One region of the Streptomyces sp. G7(2002) genome, then DNA from elsewhere that is predicted to be linked to it. Evidence: riboswitches for the same ligand, from Rfam matches in the RefSeq annotation. Region 1 holds a riboswitch; the other holds the start of a gene.
What was found. Region 1 has a riboswitch for cobalamin ahead of NUT86_RS02275 (aldehyde dehydrogenase family protein). Riboswitches for the same ligand answer to the same signal wherever they lie in the genome.

Region 1 (3,468 bases):
GGCGGCTCGGACTTCTGCATGGAAAAAGTGTCCGGGATTCCTGCCGGCGGCGACTCCGGAGGCCCGGTGATGAGCATCGGCCCACGCGGCACCGAAACCCTCCTCGGTGTCTTTGACGGCTCCGACCGGGAGAAGATCGCCGAGGCAGGGGAGATCTCCCAGCAACTCGCCTGGATCCACTCGGTCACCCGGAAATAGCGCAGAGCACGGGCAGGAGCGGACGCAGCCGGCTGCCGCGACACACACAGAAGCCACACCGCGAGTCCGGCCAGGCGCAGTGCCAGACCGGCTCGCCGCCCTCCCTGGTCGAGCTCAGGCCGCTCGCAGGGAAGGAGACCCTGGAGACCATCGGGCCGCCCGACGGCCTCTGGCAGTGCGGGCAACTCCAGGTGCTGCGGGGATAGTCGGCCTCGCCGGTGATGAGGCGGCGCACGAGGGTCGTCAGGTGGTGCCTGGCCCGGCTGGCCGGCTTCTGGTCAGCCCTCCACTTCGGACAGCCGGATCGCCTCACCCGGCAGCACGGGTTCGCCCACGTCGACGGAGTGCAGGACGTGCGCCAGGATCTCCGCGCCCCGGACCACCCTGGGGCCCGGCCGGTTGAAGTAGGCGGGCCCGTCGAGGACCCAGACGGCGTCGTTGCGCACGGCGGGCAGTTCGTTCCAGCCCGGCAGTTCGGTGAGCAGACTGCGCTCTTGCAGCGTCCGGTCGGGGCTGAAGCCGCAGGGCAGCACGAGGAGGACGTCGGGGCGCGCGGCGCGTACCGCACTCCACTCCATCGGCCTGGTGTGCTCGCCCGGCGCCGCGAGCAGCGGCGTGCCACCGGCGCAGGTGACCTGCTCCGGTACCCAGTGCCCCGCGGGCCAGAGCGGGTCGAGCCACTCGATGGCCACCACACGCGGCCGCGGGAGCCCGGCAGTCAGCCGCTCCACCGTTGCCAGGCGTGCGCGGAGCTGCTCCCGCCGCCGCTCGGCGCGTTCGCGTACGCCCAGCAGCGCGCCCACGGTGACCAGGCAGTCCAGTACATCGCCCAGGGTCCGCGGCTCCAGGCTGAGCACCTTGGTGTCGGCGTCCAGGACCCGGACGGCCTGGGAGACGTTGTTGTACGACACCGCGCAGACGTCGCAGAGGTCCTGTGTGAGGACCACGTCCGGAGTGAGGGCGGCGAGAGCCTGAGTGTCGAGGGTGTAGAGCGAGGAGCCCGCGTGGGAGGCGCCTCCCACCGCGTCGGAGATCTCCCGGCTGCTCAGGGTGTCCGCGGAGAACTCGGCAGCCGTGACGACGGGCACCCCGGCGACCGCCTCCGGCGGCCAGTCGCATTCGTGGGTGCGGCCCACCAGATCGGCGGTCAGACCGAGCTCGGCCACGAGGTCGGTGGCCGCCGGCAGCAGGGAGACGATGCGCATGTTCCGACCCTAGCCCCTTCCTGCGGCGGGGCAGGGTGGACTTGCTAGGACGTCCAACTATGTGTTCGTGGGCAAGGCCCGCGGTGCAGGGAAGCCGGTGTGAATCCGGCGCGGTCCCGCCACTGTGACCGGGAAGTGTGCTCTTCGAGCAGGACAGGCCACTGACGGAGGAATCCGTCGGGAAGGCCGGGGAGTACGCGCTGATCCGGGAGTCAGGATACCGGCCGCGGGGTGTTCCGTGTTGTCCACGAGGATGGAGCAGACACACATGGCACCGGTCCGTACCCACGACCCAGGTGATCCGGCGGAGCAAGCGGTGGCGCACGCCAACCCCTAGCTCCGCGACGGCTCTTCGGCCTTCGCGTCCCACGGCCCGCCCGTACACACGCCCCACCGGGTGTTGTCTTCGGCTTGCCGTGCCATCCCCGGATCTCACCTGACGAGAGCAGGCTCTCATGGTCCGTGAACTGACACATTTCATCGGCGGCAAGCACGCACCGGGAACTTCAGGGCTCTTCGCCGACGTGTACGACCCCAATACCGGCCTGGTCCAGGCCCGTGTCCCGCCGGCCGGGCGGGCGGAAACCGAGCGGGTGATCGCCGACGCCGAGTCGGCACAGCAGGAGTGGGGCGAGTGGAATCCGCAGCGCCGCGCCCGGGTGCTGCGGATTCGGTGTGCGTCCTGTCGCCGGAGACAGGACGCACACCGAGCACGGTCCCGTCCGCTCAGCGGTGAGCGAAGTCCGGCGGGCGCTTGTCGACGAAGGCGAAGGTGATACGGACCTGGCGCTGTCGTCACCCGCAGCCCGACGGGCCCGGGAGCGCGTTGTTCCCTGAAGGGCGCAGCTAATCTTCACGGATGGCCGACGAACCCATGATGGCGAACGTGCAGATTGACGAAGCGGGCCTTGTCCTGGCGAAGGACCCGCATGCAGATGGGTCTTACTACTTCCCCCATCATGGCCAGGCGGCGGATGTTGAGTGCTGTTCTCTGTCCCTGGCCGAGGCGCTGCACGCGCGAATCCGGCCCGTCGGAACTGCTGAAACCGTGTTACGGAACTGGGCGACGGGCGGCCCGGTGAGGGCAGCTGCGCTCTGGGATGATCCGGCGGCAGTTGATCCGGTGCGGGTCAGGGCGGGCGCCGTCGTCATCCGCGACGAGCAGATGTTGCTCATCGGCTTCGAGGAGGAGGACGGGACAACCGTTCTACGAGATCCCCGGCGGCGGAGTCGAGACCGGAGAGACGCTGCACGCAGCGGCGGTCAGAGAGCTGCGAGAGGAGTCTGGCCTAGCCGGAAGCGTGATCAAGGAGGTAGCCCGCGTCTGGAAGGACAATCGCCGTGAGCACTACTTCCTCCTAAAAGCCGAAGGCGAGATCGGCGCCCGTGAACAACTCGACAACTACGGCGGCACGCCGGTATGGGTCCCGATAGACCTGCTGCCCACAACCCCGGTCTGGCCGCGGCGACTTGCTTGGCGCATCGCCCACTGGCACACGGCAGGCTGGCCGACCCCGCCGGCCGAGCTCGCCGACAGCATCCACGACCTACAAGCCGACTGCACTTGGTAAGTGGGCTCTGGAGCCTCTCAGCAATGCCGGGCCCGCATCTGCCACTACACACGACGCGGCCACAGCCCATAGAACTGCAAGCACGTCGACGACCAGGCCGGAGCCTGACCAGAGCCACACGTGAGGCCCCCGCCCGAACTGGGTGGGGGCGCCTTGCGTTCTGCGCGCCAGAACTCCATCCGGGGCCGACAGGCGTCTACCTGGGTGAGCTCAAGCTACCTACTCCACCGCATACAGCAGGTTGTACTCAGCACCATCCGCCCTGAAGCGCAGACTGCGCTCACCAGGTGTATCCGTGATCCACTGCTCCCCGAGCCTGCCGTCCCCGACTGTTCCGCCGACCTCCCCGAGGGAGACGGCAATCGATCCCGTGAAGTCGCAGTCGTACTTGACGGTGTACATCCGGTCTCCCAGCACCGTCCCATTCCACACAGTGCCACGATTCTGGAGAACAAGCCTCGGCTCGTCGAAGCCGCTCCAGCCCTCAGTCGTGA
Region 2 (3,468 bases), 6.9 Mb from region 1:
CCGTACGGCGGTAGGTGGAGCGCCGGTCGTCGATCTCGGCCCAGCGGTCGCCGTAGACGTTCTCGATGATGCCCGGCTCCCGCAGGAAGTCGTGGGGGAAGCCCAGTGGCACCGCGCTGGTCCGGTCGAGCCGGGCCAGCGCGTCGGCGTCCAGCGTGATGCCGACGGCGCCGAGGTTGTCGAGGAGCTGGCTCTCCTTGGTGGCAGCGATGATCGGGATGATGTTGCCGGGCCGGCTGCGCAGCCACGCCAGGGCCACCTGCGCGGGGCTCCAGCCGCCCTGCTCGGCGATCTCCAGCACCGCGGTGACGGTCTCCTCCTCGTTGTGGTCCCGCACGGTGCCCGCGTCGACGGTGTCCAGCCGGCCCGTCTCGCCGCGGCGGTACTTTCCGGTGAGCTTGCCGGCCGCGAGCGGCGCCCAGGCCAGCACGGCCAGATCGAAGGCGCGGGCCTGCGGCAGCAGTTCGCGCTCCGGCGTCCGCTCCAGCAGGTTGTAGCGCAGCTGCGAGCCCGCGAAGGCGGTCCAGCCGCGCAGCTCGGCAAGGGTGTTGGCCTGCGCGATCTCCCAGGCGGGCCAGTCGGAGACGCCGATGTAGAGCACCTTTCCCGAGCGCACCACGTCGTCGAGTGCCCGCATCACCTCCTCCACGGGAGTGAAGTTGTCCCGTGCGTGCACCCACAGCACATCGAGGTGGTCGGTGCGCAGCCGGTCCAGGCTCGCCTCCACCGACCGGACCAGGTTCTTGCGGTGGTTGCCCGCCGCGTTCACCTCCCCCTTGCGGGTCGCGCAGGTGTACTTGCTGGCCAGGACGAAGCGGTCCCGGCGGCCTTCGAGCAGCTCACCGAGGATTCGCTCGGAGGTGCCGCCGGTGTAGTTGTTGGCGGTGTCGATGAAGTTGCCGCCCGCCTCCGCGTAGGCGTCCAGGATCCGGCCGCTGGTGTCCTTGGGGGCGCCCCAGCCCCAGTCGTCGCCGATGGTCATGGCGCCCAGACTCAGCTCGCTCACCCGCAGACCGGTCCTGCCGAACAGTGTGTAGCGCACGGTGTTCCCTTCGCTCAGCGACAGCTGCAGATCGTGCGCCCACGCTAGGAGCTGGAGCGCACTCCAGGGCAAGCGACGGCGCCGCGGGCGGGGCCGCGCGGCGTCCCGGCGGTGGCCCATGTCACCCGCGGGAGCCCCGGCCCCGGTGTCCGATCCGGGCGCCAGCGCCTAGGGTGGCCGGTGCAACTGGTTCGCCCTGCCCGCCAGGCAGGCGCGTCGCAAGAGGGAACCCGGTGGAAATCCGGGACTGCCCCGCAGCGGTGAGTGGGAACGACCGCCGTCATACGCACTGGGCCCGGCCGGGTCTGGGAAGCGACGGCCAGTAGATGTCCGCCTTCGGCGGACGTGCCCGCGAGTCCGAAGACCTGCCAGTGCCCCCGCGCCACCGGTGTGCGGGGTGATCTCGGTGACCTCGAGGGCGGGTCGGCGGACACATCGGGCGGGCACGGCCGGCGGCAGAGCGCCGGGGCCCGCCAGGTTTGCCGTCCCTTCGCGTCCTCGACCCTCCCGGGGTCCATGGAGACACACTCGCGAAGGAGAGTTCCGTGACCAGCAGGTCCGCAGCCGCGGCAGCACGAGCGACCGTGCACGGCTACCCCCGTCAGGGGCCGAACCGTGAACTGAAGAAGGCCATCGAGGGCTACTGGAAGGGCCGGGTCGGCGCCGACGCCCTCCGCACCACCGCCGCCGGGCTGCGCCGCGACAACTGGCAGCAGCTCGCCGGGGCCGGCGTCCACGAGGTGCCGACCGGCGACTTCTCGTACTACGACCACGTCCTGGACACCAGCGTGATGGTCGGCGCGATCCCGGCCCGGCACCGCGCCGCGGTGGCCGCCGACCCCCTGGACGGCTACTTCGCGATGGCCCGCGGCACCCAGGACGTGACGCCGCTGGAAATGACCAAGTGGTTCGACACCAACTACCACTATCTCGTACCGGAGTTGGGGCCGGACACGGTCTTCGCCGCGGACTCCGCCCAGCAGGTCGGCCAGCTGACGGAGGCGCTCGGCCTGGGCCTCGCCGCGCGCCCGGTCCTCGTCGGGCCGGTCACCTACCTCCTGCTGGCCAAGCCCGCGCCCGGCGTCGCGGCCGGCTTCGATCCGCTGACGCTGCTCGACCGGCTGCTGCCCGTCTACGCCGAGGTGCTCGCCGATCTGCGGGCGGCCGGCGCCGACTGGGTGCAGCTGGACGAGCCGGCGCTGGTGCAGGACCGCTCCCCCGCCGTGCTCAACGCGGCGGCCCGCGCCTACCGCGACCTCGGCACACTCACCGACCGCCCGCAGCTGCTGGTCGCCTCGTACTTCGACCGGCTGGGCGAGGCGCTGCCGGTGCTGGCCAAGGCGCCCGTCGAGGGCCTGGCGCTGGACTTCACCGGAGCCGCGGCCGGCAACCTCAAGGTTCTCGCTGCGGTCGGCGGGCTGCCCGGCAAGCGGCTGATCGCCGGCGTCGTCAACGGCCGCAATGTGTGGATCAACCACTACGAGAAGTCGCTGGCCACCCTGGGCACGCTCCTGGGCCTGGCCGGGCGGGTCGATGTGTCGTCCTCCTGCTCACTGCTGCACGTCCCGCTGGACACCGGCGCCGAGCGGGACATCGACCCGCAGATCGCCCGCTGGCTCGCCTTCGCCCGGCAGAAGACCACGGAGATCGTGACGCTGGCGCGCGGGCTGGCGCGGGGCACCGACACCATCGCGGCCGAACTCGCCGCCAACCGCGCGGACCTGTCCTCCCGGGCAGGCTCGGCGCTCACCCATGACCCGGCGGTGCGCTCCCGCGCCGCGGCCGTCACCGACGCCGACGGCCGCCGTTCCCAGCCGTACGCCGAACGTGCCGCCGCCCAGCGCGCGCACCTCGGGCTGCCGCTGCTGCCGACCACCACCATCGGTTCGTTCCCGCAGACCGCCGAACTGCGCACCGCCCGCGCCGAGCTGCGGGCCGGGCGGCTCGACGCCGAAGGGTACAAGGAGCGGATCTCGGCGGAGATCCGCGAGGTCCTCGCCTTCCAGGAGAAGGCCGGTATCGATGTGCTGGTGCACGGTGAGCCGGAACGCAACGACATGGTGCAGTACTTCGCCGAGCAGCTGACCGGCTATCTCGCCACCCAGCACGGCTGGGTGCAGTCCTACGGCACCCGCTATGTCCGGCCGCCGATCCTGGCCGGGGACATCTCCCGCCCCGGACCGATGACCGTGCGCTGGACCCGCTATGCCCAGTCGCTCACCGAGCGGCCGGTCAAGGGCATGCTCACCGGCCCGGTCACCATGCTCGCCTGGTCCTTCGTCCGCGACGACCAGCCGCTGGGCGACACCGCCCGCCAGGTGGCGCTCGCCCTGCGCGACGAGGTGAACGACCTGGAGGCGGCGGGCACTTCGGTCATCCAGGTCGACGAGCCGGCGCTGCGCGAGACGCTGCCGCTGCGCGCCGCC

Region 2: another riboswitch for cobalamin. It lies ahead of metE (5-methyltetrahydropteroyltriglutamate--homocysteine S-methyltransferase); the one in region 1 lies ahead of NUT86_RS02275 (aldehyde dehydrogenase family protein).

Annotation. Positions count from the first base shown of each region.
Region 1 covers NZ_CP102609.1:508,291-511,758, reverse strand. Annotated here, with positions in the region: gene NUT86_RS02285 (S1 family peptidase) at 1-198, shown strand, start outside; gene NUT86_RS02280 (cobalamin-binding protein) at 477-1,403, opposite strand; cobalamin riboswitch at 1,468-1,646, shown strand; partial or broken gene NUT86_RS02275 (aldehyde dehydrogenase family protein) at 1,859-2,068, shown strand; partial or broken gene NUT86_RS02270 (NUDIX domain-containing protein) at 2,263-2,974, shown strand; gene NUT86_RS02265 (hypothetical protein) at 3,194-3,468, opposite strand, start outside.
Region 2 covers NZ_CP102609.1:7,445,854-7,449,321, reverse strand. Annotated here, with positions in the region: gene NUT86_RS31750 (aldo/keto reductase) at 1-1,042, opposite strand, end outside; cobalamin riboswitch at 1,228-1,415, shown strand; gene metE (5-methyltetrahydropteroyltriglutamate--homocysteine S-methyltransferase) at 1,588-3,468, shown strand, end outside.